DNA from 2 places in the Caloramator mitchellensis genome. Region 1 is predicted to be linked to the other one. Evidence: predicted binding sites of a transcription regulator. Region 1 holds the regulator's gene; the other holds the start of a gene.
The links. The regulator LexA, encoded in region 1, represses DNA repair genes until DNA is damaged. The targets are predictions, from matches to a motif close to CNAACANNTGTTNG.

Region 1 (15,673 bases):
AATGATGGTTTATAAGCATGCTATTTCAACGATAGTTCCTGCAAAACCAATCCTTTATACACCACAGTCCCAAGAAGAACTTGGTGAATAAAACTCGCATTTAGCGAGTTTTTTTAATGGGTGACATTCACTTGATTTCTTGACTTCTTGAATTGTTTGTCAATTTAATTTCGATGTTCAGATATTTTTACAAGCTGTTAAAATGGAGGTAAAAAATGCTGGATTTAACTAAGCAATTTATGTTAGAAAAATATGGATTTACAGAAAAAGCAATTGATTTAAGTGAAAAAGCAATGAAGGATATTTCTGATTTGTTTAATAAAATTGATGAAATAAAAGAGTATAATCAACTAAAAGTATTAAAAGCCATGCAGGACGAAAAGTTATCCGATGCTCATTTTACTCATTCAACAGGATATGGTTATGGAGATATTGGACGCGATACGTTAGATAGGGTGTATGCGAGGGTTTTTAACTCTGAGGATGCTCTTGTAAGGCCGCATATAGTATCAGGAACCCATGCTATAACCATAGCTTTGTTTGGCAATTTGCGTCCAAATGATACTTTACTTGCTATAACCGGAAGACCATATGATACATTGCTGCAAGTTATCGGTATCGAAGGTAGTAATATGGGTTCATTAAAGGAATATGGAGTTAATTATAAACAAATTAATTTGTTGGAAAATGGAAAAATAGATTTAGAATCAGTTGTTAATGAACTTTTGAATGATGATTCGATAAGAATGGTTGCTATTCAGCGTTCTACAGGCTACGGGTGGAGACCATCTCTTAGTATAAACGATATTGAAACTGCAATAAAGGAAATTAAAAAGATACGAGAGGATGTTATTATATTTGTAGATAACTGTTATGGGGAGTTTATTGATGTTAAGGAACCAACTGACGTCGGTGCAGATTTGGTTGCAGGGTCTCTTATTAAGAATATTGGAGGAGGTATTGCTCCAACAGGTGGTTATGTAGTTGGAAGAAAAGAATTAGTAGAAAATGCAGCTTATAGATTAACAGCCCCTGGAATAGGTAGGGAATGCGGTTCAACATTTGGTGTTATAAGGCCTATGTTTCAGGGGTTATTTATGGCACCGCATATAACTGCTGAAGCATTAAAAAGCGCTATATTTACATCGAGGATTATGGAGCTTGCTGGATATGAAGTTTCTCCAAAGTATTATGAAAGCAGAAGCGACTTAATTCAGGCAATAAAATTTAACAATAAAGAGCATTTAATTAAATTTATAAAAGGAATACAGAAAGGCTCTCCTGTAGATTCTTATGTAGATTGCGAGCCGTGGGACATGCCTGGCTATACTGACCAAGTTATTATGGCTGCAGGCGCTTTTATACAGGGCTCATCAATAGAATTAAGCGCTGATGCACCAATTAGACCACCATATATTGCCTATGTCCAAGGTGGGCTAACATTTGAACATGCCAAAATTGGAGTTTTAAAAGCATTATCAAATATTTAAATTTCCATAAAAATCAATATTCAAAGGAAAATCAAACAATCACATAGTTAAGTCTAAATTAAAAGGCCGCATAAACATGCGGCTTTTTTAAAATAATTGACTAGTCCAAATTGACAAACAATTCAAGAACTCAAGAAATCAAGTGAATGTCACCAATTACATTTTTCTTATTAAACCTTTTACTTTACCAAGTATTTTACATTCGTTAACAATAATTGGTTCCATGCTTGAATTTTCAGGTTGTAATCTAATATAGCCGTTTTCTTTGTAAAATGTTTTAACAGTAGCACTGTCATCAACCAATGCAACTACTATATCTCCATTATTTGCAGTTGATTGTTGTTCTACTATAAGTAAATCACCTTCAAATATTCCTTTTTCTATCATCGAATCTCCCTTAACCTTTAAAATGAAAGTGTTATTATTTGTTCGAATAAAATCTACTGGTAATGGAAATGTATCTTCTATATTTTCTACCGCAAGTATAGGTTGACCTGCTGCAACTTTACCAACTACAGGGACATTTATTATTTCTTTATCAACTTGCCCATCTAATACTTCAATAGCACGAGGTTTACTTGGGTCACGTCTTATTAATCCCTTCTTTTCAAGTCTCTCCAAATGACCATGAACGGTAGAAGTTGATCTTAAACCAACCGCATTGCATATTTCCCTTACTGAAGGAGGATATCCTTTAGATTGTAGTTCTTTTCTTATAAATTCTAATATTTCATGTTGTTTATCGCTATTTATATTTGACATGTAATTCCACCCCTTAGTATTTTATAAATAAATTATAGCATATATCAAAAAAAATAGCAAACTTATGTTCGCATAGCTATTGACAATCGAACATGTGTTCGTTATAATGATAATAGAACAAATGTTCGAGGAGGCGTTAAAATGAAAAAAGGAAAACTATTAATTTTTGTCCTAGTTATTATTTTAGTGGTATTTCCAGTATTCAAAAAAGTTAAAAGCGAAAAAATAAAGAACCAGGAATACATATACGTTACTGTTAAAAGTGGAGATACAGTTTGGAAGATTGCAAAAAAACATAACATAAATAAAAAAGATATTAGAAAATTAGTTTATGAAATAAGAGAAATAAATAAGCTTGACACATTGATTATTCACCCAGGTCAACTTATAAAGGTCCCCATTGAGTGACATTCACTTGATTTCTTGACTTCTTGAATTGTTTGCCAATTTGAACAAGCTAAATCTAATGAAATTAAGTGAAGAAATACATTGAAATTATTGTTTTTTAAGGAGTAGTTGCTACTCCTTAAATTTATATTATTTCATTTGTTTCTGCAATATTTAATACCAGCACTTAAATTTCCAATATTACTTACTAATACTTTAATAGACTAATACTTTAATTGAGAGAGGTTTGCTAGATCTCTCATCATTAGTCATTTCCTTTAAGATAGTTTTATTTAACTGTATTCCTTAACACTCTTGAGCAAAAATAATAATAATGCTATAATTTATCAGTAAAATTACACAAGGAGCTGATAATATGCAGAAATGTATTTTTGATGATAAAAAGATTTGTAATAATTGCAGCGATTGCAATATTTGCGATTTAGACCAAAGCAAAACATGTGACAACTGTGGAAAATGCATTAGTGTTGATTCCGAATACTTTGAAATTAAAGTTGAAGGTATTTTAGAGAACGAAAGTGAATTTGACGATTATATTTATGAAGAAGATTTAGCATTTGACGAAAAAAGCAATAATAATTCGAGCGAATATGAAGATTCTTGCGATGAAGTAGAGGAGTTGTTTATAGAAGATTTTCCTGAATTGAGAGACAAATATTATAAAAATTTAGAGAAAATATTCTTTAAGAAATAGCCTTGGCGACAGTAAAACCAAGGCTATTTTATCACATGTCCCATTTGACAAACAATTCAAGAACTCAAGAAATCAAGTGAATGTCACTCATTAAGAGGGTTGGACTTAACTGCATCTCTGAGTATTTCATCATCTAAATGGGTATAAATTTGGGTAGTTGAAACGCTTTCGTGTCCTAAAATGTGTTGCAGCGTTCTGATATCAACTCGCCCGTATTTATACATTAGAGTTGCAGCAGTGTGTCTTAATTTATGGGGTGTATATTTATCATCAAATAGACCCGCATTAACTATATATTTTTTAACGAGTAGTTCTACAGTTCTTTTATCAATTCTCTTTTTTCTTTCGCTTAAAAATAATGCATCCTTGTCTATAACTCCATCTTTTGGTCTAACTGTAAGATATGAGTTTATTGCTTTTATAACCAGTTCGTTAAGGTAAACAGTCCTTTCCTTATTACCTTTTCCAATAACAGTAAGTGTATCACCTTTAATTTTACTGATATCTATATTCACGAGCTCAGATAATCTAAGACCACAATTTAAAAATAAAACTATAATTGCATAATCTCTTTCCTTATTTCTACCGTTTATAGAATTTAGAAGAGCTTTGCTTTGCTCAAGAGTTAAATATATAGGATGCCTTTTATTAATTTTAGGGGATTCAAGTTCTCGTGCAGGGTTTTCCTTAAGTATTTTTGCTTTGGTTTCAAGGTAGTTAAAAAAAGACCTTATAGCAGCAGTTTTTCTTGCACGAGCATAGTTGCTGTTGTTTCTTTTGATCGATACATAATTGATAAATGAGTAGATATCATTTAGCTTAATCGATTTTATAAATTCCTCATCAACATCGTAGATATCAATATCTTCAATTTCATTTTTTAATCTATTTTTTATCTTTTTTAAATATTTTAAGAAGAGCCGTATTTCAATTTTGTAACCTGCAACTGTGTTAATGGATTTGCCTTTAACAGTGAACATATAACCTAAAAAATCGTTTAAAATAGGAGGCAGGTTGTCATCAAATATCAATTCCAGTTTATGGCTTTCCATAGCTACTCCCCCATCAATCAGAACTTTAACATTTCGCTAAATTAATATTTAGCGAAATGTTTTCTTCCACTACTTTTATTTATTTCAGTCACATTTTTTGATTTTTTTCTTTTTGAAAGACCTGAGAATAGTAATATACAAAAAGATATATAGATAATTGCAATGAATATAAATAATAAATACCTCAGTATAATCATTAAAATCACCTTATATTCTTTATATCTAAATTTTTCTTATATGTATTAATTATACACTCAATTATTGCACTTCTTAAACTTTTTTCTTCAAGAGTTCTAATACCTTCAATTGTTGTGCCTCCTGGTGATGTTACCATGTCTTTGAGTTCAGCTGGATGCCTTTCTGTTTTCAAGGCTAATTCAGCGCTACCGAGAATCATCATTTCAACAGCAGCATATGCATCCTTTCTTGGAATACCTAATAAAACAGCTGCATCAGCCATAGCTTCCATAAAATTAAATACAAAGGCTGGTCCGCTACCAGTAACCGCTGAATATGCATTCATTAAATCTTCTTTAATAACTTTAATCAAACCTATGTTTCTTAACAAACCTTCAAAATATTGTTTTTCACTATCATTCACAAACTCATTATAGGAAACAGCAATAAAACCTTTTCCTACTAATGATGGTGTATTGGGCATTGTTCTTATTATCTTCTTATACCCTACTACTGCTTCTACTCTTTTAATTTCATATCCTGCTGCCATTGTAATAATTATTTTTTCATCATCCAAAACATCCTTTATCTCATGTAATACATTATCATAAGCATAAGGTTTTACTGCAATAAATATATACTTTGATTTTGCTACAACATCTTTTTCGCTAATGCACACGTTTATACCTGCACTAATATCTTCAATTTTATTTTTATTATGGTCATAGGCAAATATTATATTTGGTTCCACTCCTCCTTGTATCATACCTTTAATAATAGCAGCTCCCATATTGCCACAACCAATAAATCCTATCATAAATTCAGCTCCTTTATTATTTTAAGTTATAATAATATTTTAGTCTATTTTAACTAATAAGAAAAGTTATTTTTGATTTATCAACAACGGTGAATAAGTCTGTTGATTATAATGCATTTTTTGAAGCAAACAAATTCTAATCTCATATTATCTTTCGACTTTTCAGATGAAAATAATTTTCAAATTATAAATGAGTAAAATATGTAAAATTATAGAGAATCCCTATGTAGCTATTTCGACTCATTTCTATTTCGTCCGGGACATTGTTAACATTTCAACAAAGTCTTATTTAAAATAGGATGAACATAAAGATTATGTCCATCCTAACTTTTAACATACTATGCAATTTTATTAATCGTTCATAAAGACAAAAGACTGATTGAATTAAATATCCCCTTATACAAATAAACAACCTATAATTATAGAGATTCTTGAATGCTTGTTTAAATTGACAAACAATTCAAGAACTCAAGAAATCAAGTGAATGTCACTCATACATTGATTTCAACTTTTATGTTTTTTTCTAAAAATTCATTTAAAACAGGGTTTACTTCTTGTTCTAAAAATTCTTCAACCTGTTCTTTGGAACGTCCTATATAATTAGATGGAATAATAGCAGCTTTAATTTCTTCTATATTTAGTTTAAATAAAGGATCTTCAGCAATTCTTGAAATCAAATCGTTATCAAGGCCCATTTCCTTTACTCTTTTGCCTGCCTCCATAGAATGCAATCTTATACGTTCATGCAGCTCCTGCCTGTCACCGCCTTTTTTTACTGCTTCCATCATTACATTTTCTGTAGCCATAAAAGGCAGTTCATCCATAACTCTTTTTTCAATTATTTTAGGATATACAACTAAATTTTCAGTAATGTTAATGTATAAATTTAATATTCCATCTAATGCTAGAAAAGATTCAGCAACTACTATTCTCTTGTTAGCAGAATCATCAAGAGTTCTTTCAAACCACTGTGTAGCTGCCGTTATTGCAGGATTTATAACGTTAGCAATAACATATCTTGAAAGGGATGAAATTCTTTCGCTTCTCATTGGGTTTCGCTTATAAGGCATTGCCGATGAGCCTATTTGATTTTCTTCAAATGGCTCTTCGATTTCTTTAAAACTTTGTAAAAGCCTTAAATCGTTGCTGAATTTATATGCACTTTGCGCGATACTTGCCAATACGTTTAAAACCATTGTATCCTGTTTTCTTGGATATGTTTGCCCGGTAATCTTAAAATATCTATCTTTAAATCCAAGCTTCTCGCAAACTAAATCATCCAATTTCTTCACCTTTTCATGGTCACCATCAAATAAATTTAAAAAGCTCGCCTGTGTTCCTGTTGTTCCTTTTACACCTAATAATTTTAATGAGTTTATTGTGTAGTTTAGGTATTCTAAGTCAATTAATAGGTCTTGAATCCATAGACATGCTCTTTTTCCGACTGTTGTTAATTGAGCAGGTTGTAGATGGGTGTAAGCTAGTGTTGGAAGTTCTTTATAATTTTCTGCAAACCTTTTTAAATTATCTATTACTTTAACTAGCTTCTTTCTTATTAATAGTAAAGCATTATACATTATTAAAACATCTGTATTGTCGCCTACATAACAGCTAGTTGCTCCAAGATGAATCATTGGTTTTGCCTTAGGACATTGTTCTCCATAGGCGTAAACATGTGACATAACATCATGGCGTGTTTGTTTTTCTCTTTCAATTGCAACCTCATAATTTATAGCATCAACATGTGACCGTAATTCATTTATTTGTTCATCTGTTATGTTAAGACCTAGTTCCTTCTCAGCTTCTGCTAAAGCTATCCAAAGTTTTCTCCATGTAATAAATTTATTGTCATCTGAAAATATGTATTGCATTTCATATGATGCATATCTGGTAGAAAGTGGACTTTGATATCTATCATGCATTTTCTTCACCTCATATAATTTATTACTTTATGATTATTATATAGTATTTATTTTAATACAAAAAATATTCTTCATAATATTGTGGACAATAGAATTGTTATTCATTTTATATTTCGGAATGATTGTAAAAAAATAAGAGGATTAACCTCTTATTTTAAGAAATTTTCAATTCTATCTAATCCTTTTTTAATATTTTCCATTGATGTTGCGTATGACAATCTTATAAAATCATCAGTTCCAAAACCTTCTCCAGGAATTGCTGCAACATGTTCTTCATTTAAAAGAGCGTTGCAAAAATCAACTGAACTATTTATTTTATAACCTTTGATTGTTTTACCCTTAATCTTTGTGATATTTATCATTACATAAAATGCTCCAGCAGGTTTTCTACATGAAAGACCTTCTATATTATTTATTCTATCAACCATATAATTTCTTCTCTTCTCAAATTCTTGTTTCATTTTTAAAACTTCATCTTGTGGTCCGTTTAAAGCCTCAACGCTTGCATATTGAGCTATAGTATTTGGGTTTGAAGTAGCATGGCTTTGTATATTAGCCATCAGCTTAGCTATTTCTTCACTGGATGCGGTATAACCAATTCTCCAGCCAGTCATAGCATAAGCCTTTGATACTCCATTTATTATAATTGTTCTGTCTTTAATGTCTTGTCCTAAAGAGGCAATGCTAATATGTTGTTTATCATCATAAATAAGTTTTTCATAAATTTCATCAGATATAATAATCAAGTCATATTTAATTGCTATTTCCGCGATAAATTTCAAATCGTCTAATGTATAAACGGAACCTGTTGGGTTGTTTGGACTGTTTAAAATAATTGCCTTGGTTTTGGATGTAATTGCCGCTTCTAAAACTTCCTTCTTATATCTAAAGTCATCTTCTTCCTTTGTTTCAACAAAAATAGGAACAGCGTCAACCAATTTAACCAACTCAGGATAACTTACCCAATATGGAACTGGAACTATAACTTCGTCACAAGGATTGCAAATAGCAGCAAGCGCATTGAATATGGAATGCTTTGCACCATTTGATATTACAATCTGTGATGGTTTGTATTCTAAATTATTTTCACTCTTTAGCTTTTTGCAAATTGCTTGTTTTAGTTCAATTATACCTGAAGCTGCTGTATATCGTGTTAAACCTTTCCTTATAGCTTCAATAGCTGAATCTTGAATGTTTTCAGGAGTGTTAAAATCAGGTTCACCTGCTCCAAAACTAACAACGTCGATTCCATCTTCCTTCATCTTTTTTGCTTTAGCAGTTATCTCCAAAGTAACTGAAGAAGATATTTGCTTTGCCTTTCTTGATAGTTCCATAAATATTGCCCCCTTAGTATTTATAAATCTCGTTTAAAGTATATTTAATAATATCAAGCGATTCTTCTAATAAAGGTTTATACATTGACTTTATTTTTTCATAATGCTTTAATCCGTTTTCGGTTATTTTATAATTTCTTTTAGTTTTTTTATCAGGCTCTTCCCACCAACCTTCTATTAACAAGTTTTCCTCCATATCCCTCAGCAATGGATAGACCATCCCTGGACTAGGCTTCCATCTGTAGTTTAAAGATTTTTCAATTTTATCTATCAATTCATTTCCATAATGATTTTTTTCCTTCAAAAAATGCAGCACAAAAAGTTTAACCAATGTCGTTGTATTTACCTTGCTTATAATTTGTCTATTCCTGTAGCTTCCATCATTCATAATTCCACCTCAATTTCAGGTATATTTTTAATATAGCATTAATTTATTCATGTGTCCATATGATTATGAAATTTTTCTTTCAAATTAGTGACATTCACTTGATTTCTTGACTTCTTGATTTGTTTGTCAATTTTAAATATAAAGCTTTCATAATATATTTTACGTCTACCTATAAATAAAATCGGCTCTACTGGTCATCTAAGGGTAACAAAACAATAGATTAAGTCCTCTAAATTACAATTAATCAGTTAAGCTTCGTCTAAATTAAAGAACCCCATGAATGATTCCTTTTGATTACTCTCATTAACCATTTTGTGTTTTAACACATTTGGCCAATGATTTAATAACAAAATCATTCAGGGGCTTTACAGACTTTAGAATAGAATTATTAAATAAATCCTTTATCTAGGTTGAACAATAAACTTGATAGCTGTTCTTTCTTCACCTTCTATTTCTATATCAGTGAAGGCAGGTATGCAAATTAAGTCTACTCCGCTTGGAGCAACGAAACCTCTAGCGATAGCCACAGCCTTAACAGCCTGGTTTATGGCTCCTGCACCTATCGCTTGAATTTCTGCAGTGCCTTTTTCTCTTATAACACCTGCTAAAGCGCCTGCTACTGAGTTTGGATTTGATTTTGCTGAAACCTTTAATACTTCCATTTTAATACCTCCTCGAGTTCTATTGTGTAGTCATATTTAATAAATTCTACAAAAATTTAGATTTTCCTGCTAATTAATAAAAAAAACCCCAAAATTATTGGGGTTTATTTTGCATATTCAATTGCTCTTACTTCCCTGATAACATTGACCTTTATTTGACCAGGATATTCGAGCTCGTTTTCAATCTTTTTAACTATGTCTCTTGCTACATGGATGATTTCATCATCGCTAATTTGTTCAGGTTTCACCATTATTCTAATTTCGCGACCTGCTTGTATAGCAAATGACTTTTCAACACCTTCAAATGAGTCTGCAATTTCTTCAAGTTTTTCAAGTCTTTTAATGTATGCTTCAAGTGTTTCTCTTCGTGCACCAGGTCTAGCAGCTGATATGGCATCGGCTGCCTGAACTAGAACCGCTTCTATTGTTAATGGTTCAACATCACCATGGTGTGCCGCAATTGCGTTAACAACAGCAGGTGATTCATTGAACTTCTTTGCAAGCTCACTACCAAGCAAAGCATGTGGTCCTTCTGTCTCGTGATCAATCGCTTTTCCAATGTCATGAAGAAGTCCTGCTCTTTTAGCTATATTAACATCTGCACCTAATTCAGCGGCCATAAGACCAGCTAAATATGCTACCTCAATTGAGTGTTTTAATACATTTTGACCATAACTAGTTCTGTATTTTAATCTACCTAACATTTTAACAAGCTCAATATGAAGTCCATGAACACCCGTCTCAAAGGCTGCCTGTTCACCCTGCTCTCTAATTTCATTGTCTATTTCTTTCTTTGCTTTATCAACCATTTCTTCAATTCGTGCTGGATGAATTCTTCCATCAGCAATTAATTTTTCGAGAGCAAGTCTTGCAACTTCTCTACGAATTGGGTCAAATCCTGAAAGAATAACTGCCTCAGGAGTGTCATCGATAATCAAATCTATACCTGTTAATGTTTCAAGAGTTCTTATGTTTCTGCCTTCTCTACCTATAATTCTTCCCTTCATTTCATCATTTGGTAGAGTTACAACAGAGACTGTTGTCTCAGCTACATGATCAGCTGCACATCTTTGAATAGCATATGAAATAATTTCTCTTGCCTTTTTATCAGCTTCTTCTTTTGTTTTGGTTTCGATGTCTTTTATTAGCAGTGCAGCTTCATGTCTAACCTCTTGTTCAACATTTTTTAATATTATTTGCTTTGCTTCTTCAGCAGTTAATCCAGCAATTCTTTCCAATTCTTCATTTTGCTTTTTATAGAGTTCTTCAACCTCATTTTGTAAATGTTCTATTTCTTGAAGCTTTTTATTTAGGCCATCTTCTCTTTGTTCAAGAGATTCTACTTTTTTATCAAGAGTTTCTTCTCTTAATATAAGCCTTCTCTCCATCCTTTGAAGTTCATTTCTTCTTTCTCTAACTTCTCTTTCAAATTCGTTTCTGAGCCTATGAACCTCTTCCTTAGCCTCTATAACAGCTTCCTTCTTTTTAGATTCAGCTTCTTTTTCTGCTTCTTGAATAATTCTATTTGCTTCTTCTTCAGCGCTCTTGATTTTGTTTTCTGCAATATTCTTTCTAATTATATATCCAGCTATAAAAGCTATTACCCCAACAACTACTATAGCTATTATCCAAATAATAGTTTGAATAATTACACCTCCTTTGTTTATCATATATTTATTGATATATAAATTCAAATAGCTTAAAATCTATTTGATTTACTCTCCAAGTTAATGAATTTGATACCTGGAGAACTAACGAGAAACAAATACTTGAAGCACATTTCACTTCCCATGACATTAGAAAATTTCAAATTCTTAATTAGGAAAAGCCTACCAAACATTATTATATCATGTCATCATGATATTGTGCAAGAATATTAGATTTCATTCCTGCATATGTTTGTTTAATTAATTGTATTATAGATTAATATTCATGTCAAGCTACCCTTGAGCTGTTCAACTTGGCTTATCCCATTATTTAATGTAACCCTGTATACATAGTCACCATTCTCTAATAGATGAACATTGTGAGTGACCATTATTACTTGCCTATTAAACATATCCGATAAATTCTTAATAAACTCGGCAACATTGACTATGTAATCATCACTTACATGTTTAGCTGGTTCATCTAAAACAAGTGGGCCTTCAATCTTAGGAGAATGAATTTCCATCATGGCTACTCTAATTGCAAGCGAAATAATGTCAACTACTCCCCCACCCCTGGCTTCTTGAGGTTTAGTTGCTACGATTGTTCCATTATGATTTGAAACAACATAAAATTCTGCATCTATTTTATCTGCTTTTTCTCTAAGCTCAATTTTAAATTCGATATTGCCATCAAAAATATATTGAAGACATTGAGTTATCAAATATTCCATCTGACTCTTTGACTGTTCTCTAGCAAATTCGGATGTCTTTTTTAGCAATACCTTCACTTTTCGTAATCTTTCCAACTCATCTTCTATTTGAATCAATTTTTCATTTTGCTCCTTTAAAGTTAGGAGCAAATTCTGTTTAATACCTTCTTTTATATAGTAGTTCTTATACTCATTTTCTAAATCTTGACTATATTTTGCTATTATATCGTCATACATGCTATCACCTGTTTCCATTGCCGTAAAGTATATTGTCTGGAGGCAGTGCTCCCTCAATTTCTTTTATTATTTGTTCAATTTCTTGCTTTAGCTTATCAATTTCAAGCTCAAGTTCATCAGGCTTAACGCCCATTTCTTCTAACTGCTTTATCAAATCATATTTTTGCTTTTGCAACGATTCAAGTTTTGTTTCTGCCTTTATCTTAAGGTTTTTTGCCCTTTCAATTTTTTCCTTTAATAATTGAAGCTTATCTTCGTAATTATTCATTTTAAATTTCTCCTTTCAATTCGTTTAGAACATGTTCTATAGAATTTTCATTAATCTCCGATAGGCACACTGGACACTTTCCAAGTTTTTTTAGATACTGAGCATATTCTTTTATATATTTTTCATTTTCTTTACTATGAGTTTCTATATTGTTTTTTTCCGTTTCAATTTCTAAATTTAATTGTTTTAACTTCGAAAATAATTCATTAATCCTATTAAATTTTTCTAATTGCTCACTAGCTTCATTAAAGTTTTGATTAGCTTTATTTATTAATCTAAAATATCCAATATATTCTTCTCCCTTTGAAATAGACTTGTTCAAAGAATTAAAGTCATTTAATTTGTCATAAAGTGTCTTTAATTTATTTATTCTATTCTCAACAAAATCTCTGTATTTTTCAGCATTTGAAACTTTAACAAGCAAATTTAAAATATAAAACAATTTTTCAATATCCTTTACTGTTGTAGAATATTTGTTAAGTTTATCTACCATAAAAGTAAGCTGGTTTGCTTTTTCAATAAATGTTTGGTATTTTTCAACGGCAAATTCCGTGTGTTGAGTAAGCTCTAAAACATTTTGGTTGTTATTAATCTCATCTGTCAAATTACACAGCTGCATATTCAGCTTTTGAAATTTCTTATATTTTTCATTTAAATTTATTAGATTATTTACAATTAAATATAATTCGTTTGCAGGCTTCAGATAATTTAAATAATAATTTATTTTACTGATTTCTTTATTAATTTCTTCAATTTCATATTTATATTTTAATAAAATTTTAATTTTTTCATCAAGCAGCTTGATTTTATCGACTAATTGTTCTTTTAACTTTAAGTAATTCAACTCTTCTTCTAAATTTTCATATTGTTTCAGGTCTTGATTAGTTTTATCTATACCTTCAATTATCTTTTTTCTGCTTACTTCAAAATTTAATATATCCCTATCGAGCATCTTCAAAGCAGCATCAATATAATGAACGCCTACTAGTTTTCCTATAGCCTTTGCCTTAATTGGTCCTGACTCGCTTAATAAAAAAGGGCCTTGTAACTGTTCGGCTATATTAATGCTTTCAACAGATTTTTCATCAATATAAACCTTTCTAATGCCATGCGCCTTTATAATATCTTCGGGAATATCATTACCAAAACCCTCAAATCTAGTTTCATGGCCTTCGGGATTAACTAAAATATATATATTCTTATTTTTACTTTTTTCTCTAATAATAACAGTATTATCATCTAACGTTAAGGTTACCTTGCAATTGCTTTCGCCCTGCCTTATAAAATCTGCTCCTTTAGGTTCATTATATAGAACCCATTTGAGAGCTCTTATTATAGCTGTCTTACCATTGTCGGACGGTCCAGAAATTACATTCAATCCATTTACAAAATCTATTTTTGAATGTTTATGTGATTGAAAATTTTCTATTTCAATAGTCTTTATATATCTCATCAATCAATCACTTCCTCTAAAGAGATTAGTTCCTGTGCCTTAGTTAATCTGTCCAGAGCTTCCTTTTTAATATCTTCTGGAATGTTTTCAATAGTTGCTATTTCATTTATCAATTTTTCTAATTTTAGCGTTTCAAAGTTTCCGTAGGATGTAATTTGATTTGCAAATTCATTAATTAAATTCATCTTCTTGTATTCTTCTTGTAGCTTCTCTTTATCTAAAACTTCTTCTCCCTTTTTAGCACACTTCAATTGCCTCAATTCTATAGAAATGTCATCATTTATTTCAATTACTAAATAAGAAGGCATTCTGTCTATTTCTGAGATTGAATTGCTTACTCTTGCTATTGCACCTGGATTAATAAAATACTTTTTATCATATTTTTTTATTCCAAACCCTGAGTGATAGTGACCGGCTATTGTTATATCAGCCATCGTCTTATTGCATATTTCATCAATTAGTGTATGATGTATTCCTTTGATAAAAGGTCTGTCAAGTAGAAAACCATGAACGATGTGAATTGCAAAATCAGCTGATTTTTCATTCAATATATATGAATCTTTATTTTCATCATCAACTCCATAAAAATAATGCCCACCTGTAATTTGAACAGTTTTACCCTCCCCAGCAAATAGTTTTGGTTCTTTGCTTAAAAATTCAATTATCCCCGTTTCTTCAAGTATTCCCAACATAGTTTTTCCAACAACTTCAGGATTTTGTCCAAAAACATCGTGATTTCCTATAACTGAATAAATAGGCAACGGAAATCTTTTTATGATAGATAAAAATTCTTTAACAACAGATATGGATACATCTGGCCTTTCAAATAAATCTCCGCCAAATAATACCGCATCTATTTTTTCTGACTTAGTCACTTCAACAAGTTCAATAAACTTGTTTTTTAATGTTTCAACAAAATTATCTTTTCTCGACTTAGGATTATTTCCTCTGATATGAGTATCGGTAAAAAACAAAAACTTCATATTAATCACCATCTTCAAAATTATCATTTAATATTTCTCTTAATACCTTTAATACTAAATCACTTTCATAACCTTTATAAGATAAAAAATTATAGAGCCTGCCTTTAATGTGTTTACTATCTTTAATATTTCTTAGTTTTTTTAGAGCTAATGTTTTGGCATTTTTATAAATTTCATCTTCATCAATATCTATTTCTTTTAAATCTACTTTGATTCCCTTATTTAATAATTTTAATCTAATATTTCTTGTTCCAACTTTTTTATTTAAACAATCATTTATAAACATTATAGCATATTTTTCATCGTCCAATAAATTATAGTCTGTAAGTTTTTCAATAACTTTGTTAACTATATCATTTGAAAAACCTTTGTTTATCATTTTTTCTCGAACTTCTTTTGTGGTATATCGTTTGATTCCTAATATTTTTAAAGAGTAATTATATGCTCTACTAAATTCACAGTTATAAATTATTTCATTAATTTCATCAACTGTATAATTTCTTCCTTCTTTTATGTCATACTTAATTAAATCTTCGATAGTTGATGTAAAAGAAACTTGATTATCCAATTTAATAATATAATAATCGTTATACTTGGATTTTTGAATATCAACAATTTTCATTTAAACCACTCCAAAAAAAACATCCCCTAAGGGATGTATTATTCA
Region 2 (15,673 bases), on a different contig from region 1:
TTATTAAAATCACTTAAAACATAGTTTCCTATTTTTAATTTGCCTGTGCATTTAAATTTTTGGTTATCCATTGTTTTTAAATTTTCAAGCGCCGATGCTGCTGTAATAATTTTAAACGTAGAGCCAGGTGGGTAAAATCCCATAATAGCTCGGTTAAGAAGTGGATTTGCATCTACATCCTCTTTATAGGTTTTAAATTCTTTATCGATGTCTTCTGGGTCATAGGCTGGAGTAGAAACCATCGCAAGTATCTCTCCGGTTAGGGGATTTAATGCCACAACTGCTCCTCTGTCATTACCTAAAAGTTTATAGGCTTTATTTTGCAGGTCTGCATCGATAGTTATAAATAAATCGCTTCCCCTTTTTTCCCCTTGAAAAGTTTGAGCAAGATTTCTAAAAATGCTTCCTATAAAATCATAATAAAAAGTTCTTCCCTGCAATGCATCATTATATTTTAATTCAAGCCCAGTCTTACCGTATATATAGCTATTATAACCTATCAAATGCGAGAAGGCCTCTCCATTTTTGTAGTATCTCTTTTGGACACCATTTACCCTTTTGCTATAGGCAACTGTCTTTCCATTTCTATCAAGTATCGAGCCTCTTAAAACTTCGTTTTCAGAAAGCTTAATCCTCGGATTTGAACTATCCATCACAACTGATGGAGATACAAAAATATTAAAATAGGTTAAATACCCTATTATTGAAAAAAAACAAATCGAAAAAAATATAATTAAAATCTTTATATTTTTAATAAGCCTTTCATCATTCATCTAAATTCCCCATTTCAGATATTTTCTGTAAAATTCCAATCGATACAAAGCTGATTATCATTGAACTTCCTCCATAACTTACTAAAGGCAGCGTAATTCCTGTTAGTGGAATCATCTTAGTTACTCCACCCACGATTACAAAAACCTGAAACGCAAACATACTTGCAATACCTACGGCTACAAGGCGTGAATAATCATCCTTTGCGTATAACGCAGTTCTAAGCATTCGATAAATAAGGAGCAAATACAGCATCAATAGTGCTATTGCACCTAATAATCCAAATTCCTCTGAAATCGCGGAAAAAATAAAATCTGTGTATACCTCTGGAATTACCTCGGGGTGACCTGCAGCAAGCCCTGTTCCAAACAATCCGCCACTTGCTATTGCAATCAGCGACTGGCATATTTGATAACCTGCTCCAAACTTATATCTCCACGGGTCAAGCCATATATCAACTCTTTTTCTAACATGGCTGAATAAAAAATAGCTCATAAATCCACCTATCGAAAATAAAAAAGCTCCTGAAAATATATATCGCAACTTTGACGTCCCTATATACAGCATTGTCATAAAAATACCAAAGAACATCAAAGATGAGCCTAAATCCTTTTCCAAAACAAAAATTGCTATCGATAAAATTACAGGAATGGATACTTTTAATACATCCCTATAGGACTCAATCCTTTTAATTGCAGACGAAAGATAAAAAATCATGGTTATCTTTGCAAGTTCTGAAGGTTGAAATCTAAAATTCCCAAATTGAATCCAATTCTTCGACCCCTTTATTTCTCTTCCTATAAGCAAAGGCAGAGTTATAATAACAATCGTAAATATAGCAAAAAAAATTTCACTTTTTTCAAATTTCTTTATTTCAGGCATAAAAAGCAAAATAAAAATAAAAAGTGAAATTCCAATTGCAAACCAGGTTATTTGCTTAAGCGCTCTTTCTAAATCAAGCCTGTATAACATTACAAGCCCAAACTGAACAATGAATACAGATAATATATACAAATACTTATCAATAGTTGGGAAAAAGCGTTTTACAATAAAATGTCCGTATCCTGTTAATCCTATTGAAAATGCTCCGTATACAAACGGTGCTATTTCAAAATTCCCTTTGTATAGTGATAAAATCAGGAATAAAAGCAGAATAATAAAATAGATATTATGTAAAATCGATTTTTCTAATTTTTCCATCCAAATCTCCCCTAAACAACAACCTTGAATGTAACTCTTCCCATCTCTATTATATCGCCATCATCAATACCTTCTAAATCCTTTATCCTTTTTCCATTCAAGAATGTTCCGTTTGTGCTGTTTAAATCCTCAATGTATAAATTATTATTTTTAACAAAAATTTTTGCATGATTTCCTGAAATGTATGGATCTTTAATTGTAATATCCGAATCATCATTTCTACCAATTAAAAGAACTTTGTGAACCAGGAAAAAAGACCCTCTGCTCAGCCCCGTCTCTTCTGGAGCGTCTATAACCTCTAAAGTGTATTCTTTAACATTACCCTTTGGCTTTACACCCTTTAGGTCTAAATACATAACCCTTATAATCCTGAAAAGCACAAGATAAATTAATCCAATCACGACGAACTTTAATATCATTGCAATCTCTTTCATATCATCACCTACGAACCCAAAATATAGAATTTTAATAGGGCAATAATCTCACGTAAAAATCCTACTGTTTCAAACCAAATCCACTCTTTTACATAACAACCTGAATATGTCGCATTCATACCTATCTTTCTTGCAATTAAAGATGCCCTTTTTAAATGGTATTTATTTGAAACTATTATAGCACTATTAAATCCCATATTCTTCATTATATCCACAGAATTAAATAAATTTTCATATGTTGAATAAGATTTATCTTCTTCTATTATAAATTTTTTATCAACACCATATCTAATTAAATACCTCTTCATTGCTTCAGCTTCTGAAACATCTTCATTTTCTCCTTGTCCACCTGTAACTATAATATACTTTGAATAGCCTTCATTATATAGACTTAGCGCTAAATCGAGTCTTTCCTTTAAAAAATAGCTCGGCTCCTCTCCTCTAACTTTACAACCTAAAACTATTATACAGTCAGATTTTAAAGGCTTTGTTGTCCATCCAAAATGCAGTATTTGACCTGCCAATATAGCAAAAATAAATATTCCAAGTATAAAAACTCCAATTATAATTTTTTTCATTTATCTCCCCACCTTTACCATTATTATAATGTAAAAAACAAGACCTGCAAATGCAAGCCTTGTTTTTTACATTTAAATTATAAATATCTTTTTAAATACTCACCTGTGTATGATTTCTTATTCTTTATTATCTCCTCTGGGGTTCCGGTTGCAATAACTTGTCCGCCTCTATCTCCACCTTCAGGTCCCAAATCAATAATATAGTCTGCACATTTAATAACATCTAAGTTGTGTTCAATAACTATAACAGTATTCCCGGTTTCTACAAGCCTGTATATTATTTCAATAAGCTTTCGGACATCTTCAATATGAAGCCCAGTTGTCGGCTCATCCAAAATATAAAGTGTCTTACCAGTGCTTCTTTTTGACAATTCGTATGCAAGCTTTATTCTTTGGGCTTCTCCGCCAGAAAGCTGAGTTGATGGCTGTCCTAGCTTTACATAGGATAATCCTACATCATACAATGTCTGAAGTTTGGTCTTTATCCTTGGAATGTTTTCAAAAAACTCAAGTGCCTCTTCAACTGTCATATCTAGGACATCTGCTATGTTTTTACCCTTGTATTTAACCTCAAGAGTCTCCCTGTTATACCTTTTCCCTTTACATACCTCGCATGGAACATATACATCGGACAAAAACTGCATCTCAATCTTAATTATACCATCACCTGCACATGCTTCGCATCTGCCGCCCTTTACATTAAAGCTGAATCTTCCAGCCTTATACCCCCTCATTTTAGCCTCAGGAGTCTGTGCAAACACTTCCCTTATAATATCAAATACACCCGTATAAGTAGCAGGGTTTGAACGAGGCGTTCTACCTATTGGCGACTGGTCGATATCTATTATTTTATCAATATACTCAATTCCCCTTATTTCATCATGCTCTCCAACATCAAACTTAGAACCATTTAACTTCTTTGCAATTCCTTTATATAGTATTTCGTTAACAAGAGTGCTCTTTCCTGAACCCGAAACTCCAGTTACGCAAGTAAATACCCCCATTGGAAACTTTACATCAATCTTTTTAAGGTTGTTTTGCCTTGCTCCAATAACTTCAATCCATTTTCCATTCGGCTTTCTTCTTTCTTCTGGAACTTCAATCTTTTTTCTTCCACTTAGATACTGACCAGTAATTGAATTTTCATCCATCGCAATTTCATCAGGAGTTCCGGCAGCAACTATATTCCCACCGTGTGCTCCTGCACCTGGTCCAATATCTATAACATAGTCAGCAGACCTTATAGTGTCTTCATCGTGTTCTACTACGATTAATGTATTTCCTAAATCTCTTAAATGCTTTAATGTTCCAAGCAATTTATCGTTATCCCTCTGGTGAAGCCCTATACTCGGTTCATCAAGTATATATAAAACTCCAACAAGCCCTGACCCTATTTGTGTTGCAAGTCTTATTCTCTGAGATTCACCACCCGAGAGAGTAGAAGCTGCTCTTGATAATGTTAAATAATCAAGTCCAACATCAATTAAAAACTTAAGCCTTGCCTTTATTTCCTTTATTATTTGATTTGAAATAGTCTCTTCCCTTTGAGTAAGCTTTAGTTTGTTAAAGAATTCGAATTCTTCTCTAACCGGCATATCGCTAATTTGAGCAATCGAAAGCCCTCCTACAGTAACTGCCAAACTCTCCTTTTTAAGCCTTGCCCCTTTGCATAGATGGCATTTTTTAACCGACATATAGCTTTCAATTTCTTCCCTCATATACTGTGAATATGTTTCTTTATATCTTCTTTGTAGGTTTGGAATTACTCCTTCAAATGTATATTCTGTTTCACCCTTTATTTCGTTTCTTGTAAATTGAACTTTAAACTTTTCACCATTGTTTCCATATAAAATAATGTTAACTATTTTTTCATCTAAATCTTTAATTGGAGTATCAAGGCTGAAATCATAATGTTTTGATAATCCCCTTACGACTGCATAGGTCCAGCCAGTTTCATCAAGAACTCCCCAAGGTTTTACAGCCCCTTGTTTTATAGAAAGTTCTCTATCCGGAATCACTAAATCCGGCGAAAGTTCCATCAATACACCCAATCCATCGCATTCTGGGCACTTTCCAAATGGATTGTTAAATGAAAACATCCTTGGCTCTAAATCTCCAATGCTTATTCCACAATCTGGGCAAGCATATTTTGAACTAAACAATAATTCCTCTCCATCTACAACCTGCACAACTACAAGTCCATCTGAAAGCTTTAATGCAGTCTCAATAGAATCAGTAATTCTTGACTGTATTCCTTCTTTTATTACGATTCTATCTATTACAACTTCTATATCGTGTTTTTTATTCTTCTCCAGCTTAATTTCATCATTAATATCATAAACTTCCCCATCGACCCTTACTCTTACAAATCCATTCTTTTTTATATTTTCTAATACCTTTACATGCTCCCCTTTTCTTCCTCTTACAACTGGGGCTAATATCTGAAGCTTTGTCTTTTCCGGGAATTCTAAAACCTTATCCACCATCTGGTCAACAGTCTGCTGTTTAATCTCCTTCCCACATTCAGGGCAGTGCGGGATACCTATTCTTGCATACAATAGCCTTAAATAGTCGTATATTTCAGTTACTGTTCCTACAGTAGAACGAGGATTTCTGCTTGTAGTTTTCTGGTCTATCGAAATCGCAGGAGACAAACCTTCAATATAATCAACATCAGGTTTATCCATTTGCCCTAAAAACTGCCTTGCATAAGCAGAAAGTGATTCTACATATCTTCTTTGCCCCTCAGCATATATAGTATCAAATGCCAGTGATGACTTGCCTGAACCCGAAAGTCCAGTTAATACAACAAATTTATTTCTTGGAATTTCAACATCTATATTTTTTAAATTATGCTCCCTTGCTCCTTTGATGATTATTTTATCCTGAAACATTATTTTACCTCCAGATACTATCTTTTCTTGCCTTCCTTTTGTTTTTGAAGTTCTTTAATTAAATCCCTTATTTCGGCAGCTTTTTCAAACTCAAGCTCCTTTGCAGCCTTTTTCATCTGCTCTTCAAGTGACCTTATAAGCATATCTATGTCCATATTCTTATCAATATAAACCTCTTTGGTCTCTGCTGTCTTAGTTGCTTCTATCACTTCATGAACAGGTTTAATTATCGTCTTTGGAGTTATTCCATGTTTTATATTATACTCCATCTGTATTTTTCTTCTTCTATTAGTTTCATCAATAGCTCTCCTCATAGAATCAGTTATATTATCAGCATACATAATAACTCTGCTTTCGGAGTTTCTTGCTGCTCTACCGATTGTCTGAATAAGAGAAGTTTGAGACCTTAAGAACCCTTCCTTGTCTGCATCAAGAATAGCTACAAGTGCAACTTCAGGAATATCAAGTCCTTCTCTCAAAAGATTTATACCTACTAAAACATCAAATTCCCCAAGCCTTAAATCTCTAATTATTTTCATTCTTTCAATTGTATCTATATCTGAGTGGAGATACCTTACCTTAATTCCAACTTCCTTAAAATAGTTTGTTAAATCTTCAGCCATCCTCTTTGTAAGGGTAGTTACTAATACTCTAAACCCTGAAGATACTGTCTTATTAATCTCTCCAAACAAATCATCTATCTGTCCTTTGACCGGTTTTACTATAATCTCAGGGTCAACAAGTCCTGTTGGTCTTATTATTTGTTCTGCTACTTGTGTAGAATTAGTAAGTTCATACTCTGCTGGCGTAGCACTCACAAATATTACCTGGTTAATCTTCTTTTCGAACTCATTAAATTTTAATGGTCTATTGTCGTATGCAGAAGGAAGTCTGAATCCATATTCAACAAGGTTATCCTTTCTTGATTTATCTCCTCCATACATTGCCCTTAGCTGTGGAATAGTAACATGGCTCTCATCTATAAACAATAAGTAATCGTCCGGAAAATAATCTAAAAGAGTATATGGTGGTTCCCCGGGACTTCTGCCGTCAAAATGTCTTGAATAATTTTCTATTCCCGTGCAGTATCCAACTTCCCTCAGCATCTCTATATCATACTTGGTCCTTTGCGCAAGTCTTTGTGCCTCAAGAAGTTTTCCGTTATCCAATAGAAATTTATATCTTTCTTCCATTTCTTTTTCAATAGATTCAATTGCCTTTTCTATCTTTTCCATGGATGTTGCATAATGGGATGCAGGATATATCGAAACATGGTTTCTTTCTCCCAATATTTCTCCTGTTAAATAGTCTATTTCTGTAATTCTATCTATCTCGTCGCCAAAAAATTCAACCCTTATAGCTTTCTCTGAAGATGAAGCAGGAAAAATTTCAACAACGTCTCCTCTTACCCTAAAAGTCCCACGGTGAAAGTCTATATCATTTCTCTGATACTGAATATCTATAAGTTTTCTCAATACTGCATCTCTTTCTTTTTCCATTCCCACTCTTAAAGAAAGGACAAGGTTTTTGTATTCAAACGGGTCTCCAAGACCGTATATACATGACACGCTGGCAACGATTATAACGTCTCTTCTTTCAAAAAGAGCAGATGTTGCAGAGTGTCTCAATTTATCTATTTCATCGTTTATCGATGCATCCTTTTCAATATAAGTGTCGCTGTGTGGAACATACGCCTCCGGCTGATAATAATCGTAATAGCTAACAAAATACTCAACAGAATTATTAGGGAAAAATTCTCTGAACTCGTTGCATAGCTGAGCTGCAAGAGTTTTGTTGTGGGCAATAACAAGGGTAGGCTTTTGAACCCTTTCAATAATGTTGGCCATTGTAAACGTCTTACCGGAGCCTGTAACCCCTAAAAGTGTCTGCGCCCTGTCACCTCTTAATATACCTTCAACTAACTTATCTATCGCCTCAGGCTGGTCGCCTGTTGGTTTAAAATTCGATACTATTTTAAATTCACCCATAACCTCACCTCAAGAACATTTGTTCGTAATTTGATTATATACTTATCTATAAATTTAGTCAATCAAACTCACATATATTTTACTCTATATAATTAATTTTACAACTATAATAAATCTTGATAGATTTTGATGAATCATTAAACATTCTTCGACTCTGTTTTTGATTTGTTATAATTTGCTGAAAATTCTTGTTTAGCTAGTTAAAGTTAAGTTAAAGCCTTCGTTTTAGCAGAACTGTAAGTTGCTGGTATATATTTCTATTGACAAGCCCTCTTATCTCAAGCATAATATAAAAAGAAATTAGCCGAATGCCATTAGGCAGCGGGGGATTTATTTTGGGGTGAATCTAGATAGTTTGTTTACTTGATTTTCAAATTGCTATCTAGTAGGGACGCTCTCTTCCCGAACCCGACAACTAACCTCGTAGGCGTTAGAGAGGTGGAACAAATGATAAAACTATTAGCTATTTTTATTACTCTAATTATTTCAGCCAGTTCCTTTAGCACATTAGCTTGGACAAGCTTAACTAATCTTAATTCATCATCAAACTCAGTTTTAAATAATTCAGCTTTTGAGAAAGAACTTGTAGATTTATCTAACTCAATAGAGAACGAAAATATATTGAGTATAAAAAGGGCAAAGGTAGCAGAAGCAATCAATCTTGATAAAAATAAATCCAAAATTGATAATACTAAAGTTGCTTCTGCAAAGGTTGTTGCTCCAGAAAAAAACATTGCTTCAACCAAGAAGATTATTGCTAAACCAGCAAAAAAAGAAGCATCTTCAAAATCAACTAGAATATCTGCTACATCTACAAAAACGGTAAGAACTTCAAATTCAACAAAGTCAAAATCATCTACCAAACTGGTAGCTTCAAGAAGTTCTAATGGTTACGGTGAGCTTCTTGACTGGTGGAGTTCTGTTAGCAATATTTTTGCTATAGGCTCAACAGCTAGAGTTATAGATTTACAAACCAAAAAGTCATTCTATGTGGTTAGAACCTATGGGCATAATCACGCTGATGTTGAGGCAAAGACTTTAAATGATACTAACACCATTAAAGAGATATGGGGCGGTTGGTCATGGGAAAGACGTCCTGTCATAGTTGAAGTAAACGGGAGAAGAATTGCAGCTTCCATGACAGCAATGCCTCACGCAGGAGTAGATTCTGCTCCTGCTTTAAAGGTTGTAGATAATCGCTCAGGGGGTTATGGAACTGGACAAAACCTTGATAAAATAAAGGGAAATGGAATGGATGGCCACATAGATATTCACTTTTTAAACAGCACAAGGCACAAAGACGGTGCCGTTGATAAGGAGCACCAGGCAATGGTAAAAAAAGCCGCCGGATTCTAAAATAATGTAAAAAAAGGCATATATTGCTGCCCAATGCAACAATATATGCCTTTTTTACATAATATTATTTTATTACCTTATACATTTCAAGTAAAGTCTTTGTAATTCTGATTCTTAAAGCATTTACATTATTGAAATCCATTGCATTAATATAATATTTCTCTAGTTCATCATGCAGTTGCTTAATATTAGAATATATCTTCTTTGCCTTTCCTATTTCTTCGGCATATTCCTGTTCAATAGCTTTAATTGGCTCCTTGTCCTCATGGACTATTTCTGTATTTATACATTCAAACATATCAACAAGCTTATCATTTCCATGAGGGTCAAATACATGTGGTGCTGTTCCATCTAGCAAAGCAAAATCAAGTTCCCTTATAACTATCATATCAATACTTGAAGGGTCAAATGCACAATGATAAAACTCAACATCATAACCACTGTTTAAGGCAGCCTGTGCTATTTTTTTAGTCATTGTTGACTTACCTGTGCCCGGTCTTCCCTTTACGATATACCTATTCTTTATATCCTGAGTTAAATTTTCATAGAAGCATACTTGCCCTTGAGGCGTCATAGCCCCTGCAAATCTATGCCATTCCTTTGATTTCTTATGCGTTCTTCCTCTAACAACTTCATTTATCAACTTTTCTGTAATCTCATCAGCCTTTTTAAAGTCCATTCCCTTTAAATATTCCTTTTCCCACTTGTCATGTATTCCCTTTGCGTTTTTCATATGCTTAAAAAACGATTTATATTGATTTTCTATCTCGTCAATGTAGAACTTAATAATCTCTTTTCTACTTCTTAAATAGTCTATATCCCAGTATTCTCCAAAGTCTAAAAGTCTTTCAACTGCCCCTGGATATTTAGGGTCAATGACGTGTGGTGCGGTTCCATCGACGATTACAACATTTAAATCGTTAACAACAATTGCATCAAGTGAGTCTTTATCGGCCGAGCAATAAACAAAGTCAACGCTCATTCCCTCTTTAAGCAGGTCTTCACCAATAAGCCTCATAAAAGTTGATTTTCCTGTTCCAGGGCCTCCTTTTATAATATAAACCCTCTGAGCATCCCTTAGAACATAGTCAAAATAATTTACAAATCCAGCAGAAGTGTTTGCACTTGCAAGATAGTATCTTGATTTAACCATATTCTCCTCCAGAATAGAATTATGTTTTATAATATGCAATTAGTTCAATAAAAGTTCCTTTTTATTTTCAATGCTTTTCCCTTCAAAATGCCTTTGTTATTTTTAAGAAACAAAAATATCAAATAGATCTTCTCAGATGCTTAGATATTTTTGCATTTCCTATATTTATTAACGCAATATAGTTCTTTTCTTTGTATCATAAGATTTGCCTGTTGCTTCCTTGATCCATTCATCGATTAAATCCTTTGAAAAGTAGAGCTTACTATTTATTCTTATATATGGGAACATTCTTCCCGTAAAGACACTTTGTTCATGTAATATTTTTTCTTCTGTTGCAATAATATCCATAATATCTTCTTCTGAAATACTTAGATATTCTGAAGCTTCAGATAATGTTAATAATTCCTTATTATATCTTGATTCTCTATATGCAAATTGTTTGCTTATATTTAATGCAGTATAACTTACAACTAAACTGGATATTAACAAGCATATTGATAAAAGAATAATGCTATAGAATAATTTACTATTTTTATTTTCCATTGAAATTCCCTCCAATTTACATATATTACAAATATTATTCTGTATAAATTAATATATGACTGCTAATTAATAGTAATGAGTATTTAAATTATTCTAAAAACGTTCTATAATAATAGTAAAGTTTCAATATTTTTTAGGGGTCGACATTATGTATGATATTAGATTTCATGAGTATGATATTTTGAAAAACAACCAACTCAAATATGCTATAATAATGGCAAAGATGGACGATAAGTGGATTTTTGTAAGACACAAAGATAGAACAACCTGGGAAATTCCAGGTGGACATCGAGAAGAAAATGAACATATCGAGCAAGCAGCAGAGCGTGAATTGATTGAAGAAACTGGGGCAATTGATTTTACTATCAAACCTGTTTGTATATATTCAGTAAAAAATGAAGGTATCGAAACATTTGGGGCTTTATTTATTGCAGAAGTGTTTAAATTAGGTGAATTGCCTGATTTTGAAATAGCTGAAATTACTTTAAGTAAAAGCCTGCCTGATAACTTAACTTATCCAGCTATTCAACCTGTCTTATTTCATCATGTAATAAAATAAGCTGCCTAATTTAGCAGCTTACTTTTTTCTTCTTTTCTTTAATTTATCAAACAACCCTTTTCTGTCCTCTAATATAGGAACATTATACGAATATTTGGGAATTGTTAAAACGCCGAGTTCATTAACCCCATTCTGGTAATCCTTGTATTCATAGATTTTCCTATTTCCATCAATATCTAACACTTCAACCCATATAAAATTCACATAGTCATCAAATATGCTTATTACATCATCAAGTCCTTTGATAGGTCGATTATTTATAGAAACAATCAAATCGCCCGGCTGAATTCCCATTTTTCCAGCAGGTGAATTGGGCATGGAATCCAAAACAATAACTCCATCTTCTCTTCTAACCCAGATTGGTTTTCCTTTTTTTTCTTTACTTCTTTCATAGAGAATTAACCCTTCATGTGCAATTGGTGAAAATAAAGCAGCTAATATTGTGAAAATAGGGTATTTTGTTGCCAACAAGGATAAAATAATTAAAGTTATGCTAAACACTGCTAAATGCAACGATGTTCTTTTTACTTTCCTTTCAACATTTGTTGTAACAGCAAAATCTCCATATCCCATCATAGCAAATACAGGTATTGCCATAAATACTGAATTTTTAACGTCTATTTGAACAAGTGTTGGTTTTACAAGCGGCCACCAGTCTGGAGTAGCGACTAAATCTCCGGCTGGAACATTTTGCATCATTAAGAAGAAGAAAATTAGTGGTATTGGCCAAAACCTTTGTATCAAGTAGATTCCTTGAATTTCATCATCCTTTTTAATAAAAGCTGGTATTGCAGACCTATGACCATCAAACCAAACTAAAACTGATTCAATAAGGTGCATAACTCCAACAATTGCAAGAAGAGAAGGGACATCTATTCTAATATATTCAAATGCATTAATAAATGATTCTGATGTGATTATACCCTTCTTAATCAAATAATCGCTAATAATTAGAAAAATGCTATATAAACCGCCGGAATATGATAGGCAAACATAACGGGGATTAATAATCAAAAGAACTAAGGATATTAAAACAACTATTTCTAAACCTAAGCTCCTTGAAAAAGTTATTCCTACTGCAGTCATAAATACATTTCCTACGATTCCTGCTATAAGTCCAGCAAGTATTGATGTTACCACCATATCCTTAACACTAAGTTTTGATTCACCGTAGTAAACTTCCCTCTGAAGTTGGTAGATTTTTTTATATTGACTATATAAAACAAATAAAAATGCCCAGGCAACAGGCTCAAAAATAAAACTTATAACACCCTGTGCATATGTTTTTACAGCAAATACAATTAGATTAATAAACCCCATAACAAACCTCCATAAAAATGTTAGCAAAGGCCCGAAATCTATTCGGACCTTATTAATATCAGATATTATATTATCGTCTATTGTAACTTAGCCTTTAGCACTTCTAAGGCCTTTTTAATCTGCATATCCTGTTCTAGAGTAGGCTCCTTTTCCTTTTGCTCCTTTGGCAAATCATATACTATGTCAGGCATAATTCCTTTACCTTGAATACATTCTCCATTTGGAGTATAATATCTTGCAATTGTAACCTTTACACCTGTTCCATCCTTTAAATCGATTATGTTTTGAACAAGGCCTTTACCAAAAGTCTTTGTTCCAATCAATGTTCCTGCTTTAAAATCTCTTATAGCCCCAGATAGTATCTCTGAAGCACTTGCACTTCCTTCATTTACAAGCACGGCAAGTGGTAATCCTAGATTATCGGGTTGGGATTTCCAAGATTCTTTTTCACCTTTATTGTCAATAGTATAAACAATAGTTCCCTGCGGTAATAACATATCAGCTATAGCTACAGATTCATCCAAAAGTCCACCTGGATTATCACGCAAATCTAATACCAATCCTTTAATGTTTTGATTTTTCAATGAATCGAGTGCCTTTTTAAATTCGCTTGCTGTATTTTCGTCAAATGATGTTATCCTTATATATCCTATATTCCCATCTAACACTTGGCTCTTAACTGTCTTGAGAACAATTATTTCTCTTGTGATCTCATAGTCCTTAACCCCTCTACCCTCGCGGAAGATAGTCAATATAACCTTTGTTCCTTCTTTTCCCCTCATCATTGTAACTGCCTTGTCTATATCCTTCGCAGATATTTCTTTTCCATCAACTTTTAAAATTACATCCCCTGCTTTGATACCAAGCCTTTCAGCAGGTCCATCTTCTATTGGAGCTACAACTGTTAATTTACCTTCCTTTTCTCCAACAACAATGCCTACACCACCATAGGTCCCCCTTGTTTGAGTCAAAAGTTCTTCGTATTGTTTTTTATCAAGATATACAGTATACGGATCGCCTATTGAATCAACCATTCCTGAAATTGCGCCATCAACAAGAGTGTTTTGATTTATCTCGTTTTTATCAACATAATTACTCTTAACTATGTTTTCAACTTTTATTAATTTTTCATACTTTTTTATAAACTCGTATTCAGTTCCAGACACTAGCCTTTTGCCACCTATGAATGGTATCTGGACAAATATTAGAAAAGCTGCAGTAATTAAGTTTGTAACAACTACGGCTATTACTGCATTTTTAAGTTTAATATTTTTCATAAAAACACCTCGATTGTCATTTCTTCTCTTGTTATTATATTATTTTTTTATCACTTTTATTAAAAATTTATTGTCCAACAATATAATATGGTTTTGGGTCAACAGGATTACCGTTAATTCTTACTTCAAAGTGCAAATGAGGTCCGGTCGATCTTCCTGAACTTCCTGACTTAGCTATCATATCCCCTTTGTCCACTTTTTGACCTTCATGAACAAGCAGTTTTGAACAATGGGCATAAAGAGATGTTACACCACCGCCATGGTCAATAACAACGGTATAACCATAGCCATTCATATAGCTTGCAATTAAAACTTCTCCGTCCGACATTGCATATATTGGTGTCCCAGTTGGAACTCCTATATCTATTCCTGTATGCATTTTATATTTTTTTAATATCGGATGAAACCTATTGCCGTAATCAGATGTAAGTTTAGGCATATAACCAATATCGCTGACTTTTAAAATACCTGTTTTTGAACCTGAGTATTTTCCAGAACCTCCATTTTTCTTAGCCAACTTCTCCTGTAAAGCCCTAATCTGAGCTTCAAGTGCCTTAGATTCCTTCAATTCTTCATCAAGCATCTTTTCTAGTTCCTCTTGGTTTTCCTCAAGCTTCTTATAGTATCCCTTTTGCTCTTCTGTAGCCTTTGCTACCTCATACTTCTTATTTATTTGTTCCTGTTGTAAAGATAGTAATTGTTTTTTTTGGCTTTCAAGCAATTGTTTCTTACTTTTTATATTTTCTTGTTTTTCCTTCATCTCCAACAATAAATTTTTATCGTAATCTATAATCTTATTAAATATTTCATATTTAGAAATAAAATCGGAAAAGCTCTCAGCAGCGAACAATACATCAAGATATCCTAATGAACCTTCCATATAGAGTGCTCTTAACCTTTTAGCATAAAGTTCCTTTTCATTGTCAAAGTCCTTAATTGCATTTTCAAGCTCGTTATTAGTAATATTTATTTCTGCCTTTTTGTTTTGTATTTTATCATCTAAATCATATATCTGATTTTGCAAATTATTAATCTTTTTTTCAAAGTCCTTTATTTTCTGCAAAACATCTTCTTTTTCTTCTTTTATATTTCCTATTTTCTTTTTCAAGTTATTTATATTAGCCTTAACATCATTCAATTGATTTTTCTTATTTGATAGTTCATCTGCATTGGCACTTGTTAATCCAAATGCAAAAATAATCAATAAAGCAAACGCAACTAATCTTTTGTTCAATTTAGAACCCCCCTTAAAACTTATGATACGAGATAACGTTTAACAGCAAGAAAACTTCCAAAACCTCCAATTGCAATCCCGCCAATTAAAAATTTCGTATACATAAACTGAATTAAATCTCCTGATTTCACTAAAGAAAATAGAACTATATCTGTAGAAATGTTTGACACAACGTAACTGTATCCTAAATAAAGCACAGCTATTGAAGTAGCAGCTCCTAGAAGTCCTAATGAAATGCCTTCTATAATAAAAGGCCAATTAATAAACCAATCCGTCGCACCAATATATTTCATTATGCTTATTTCTCTTCTTCTTGCATATACTGCTAATTTTATAGTATTCGAAATAAGAAAAGCTGCTATTGTC

Region 2: uvrB (excinuclease ABC subunit UvrB) is a predicted target of LexA. The motif match lies at 7,878-7,891, and genes of this name have one in related genera.

What each region holds. Positions count from the first base shown of each region.
Region 1 covers NZ_LKHP01000005.1:88,196-103,868, reverse strand. Annotated here, with positions in the region: gene hfq (RNA chaperone Hfq) at 1-91, shown strand, start outside; gene ABG79_RS05960 (methionine gamma-lyase family protein) at 216-1,490, shown strand; gene lexA (transcriptional repressor LexA) at 1,647-2,252, opposite strand; gene yneA (cell division suppressor protein YneA) at 2,394-2,660, shown strand; gene ABG79_RS05945 (hypothetical protein) at 3,016-3,354, shown strand; gene ABG79_RS05940 (tyrosine recombinase XerC) at 3,438-4,406, opposite strand; gene proC (pyrroline-5-carboxylate reductase) at 4,609-5,400, opposite strand; gene purB (adenylosuccinate lyase) at 5,892-7,322, opposite strand; gene ABG79_RS05925 (pyridoxal phosphate-dependent aminotransferase) at 7,472-8,656, opposite strand; gene ABG79_RS05920 (PadR family transcriptional regulator) at 8,670-9,044, opposite strand; gene ABG79_RS05915 (stage V sporulation protein S) at 9,446-9,706, opposite strand; gene rny (ribonuclease Y) at 9,811-11,376, opposite strand; gene ABG79_RS05905 (ATPase) at 11,637-12,302, opposite strand; gene ABG79_RS05900 (hypothetical protein) at 12,307-12,570, opposite strand; gene ABG79_RS05895 (AAA family ATPase) at 12,572-14,023, opposite strand; gene ABG79_RS05890 (metallophosphoesterase family protein) at 14,023-15,006, opposite strand; gene ABG79_RS05885 (regulatory protein RecX) at 15,008-15,628, opposite strand; gene recA (recombinase RecA) at 15,667-15,673, opposite strand, start outside.
Region 2 covers NZ_LKHP01000004.1:51,090-66,762, forward strand. Annotated here, with positions in the region: gene ABG79_RS04470 (peptidoglycan D,D-transpeptidase FtsI family protein) at 1-773, opposite strand, end outside; gene ABG79_RS04475 (FtsW/RodA/SpoVE family cell cycle protein) at 766-1,971, opposite strand; gene ABG79_RS04480 (FHA domain-containing protein) at 1,983-2,405, opposite strand; gene ABG79_RS04485 (YdcF family protein) at 2,414-2,983, opposite strand; gene uvrA (excinuclease ABC subunit UvrA) at 3,061-5,877, opposite strand; gene uvrB (excinuclease ABC subunit UvrB) at 5,895-7,865, opposite strand; cyclic di-AMP (ydaO/yuaA leader) riboswitch at 8,158-8,310, shown strand; gene ABG79_RS04500 (hypothetical protein) at 8,313-9,221, shown strand; gene ABG79_RS04505 (PRK06851 family protein) at 9,286-10,374, opposite strand; gene ABG79_RS04510 (helix-turn-helix domain-containing protein) at 10,543-10,917, opposite strand; gene ABG79_RS04515 (NUDIX hydrolase) at 11,066-11,476, shown strand; gene ABG79_RS04520 (PDZ domain-containing protein) at 11,495-12,796, opposite strand; gene ABG79_RS04525 (S41 family peptidase) at 12,874-14,073, opposite strand; gene ABG79_RS04530 (murein hydrolase activator EnvC family protein) at 14,141-15,307, opposite strand; gene ftsX (permease-like cell division protein FtsX) at 15,328-15,673, opposite strand, start outside.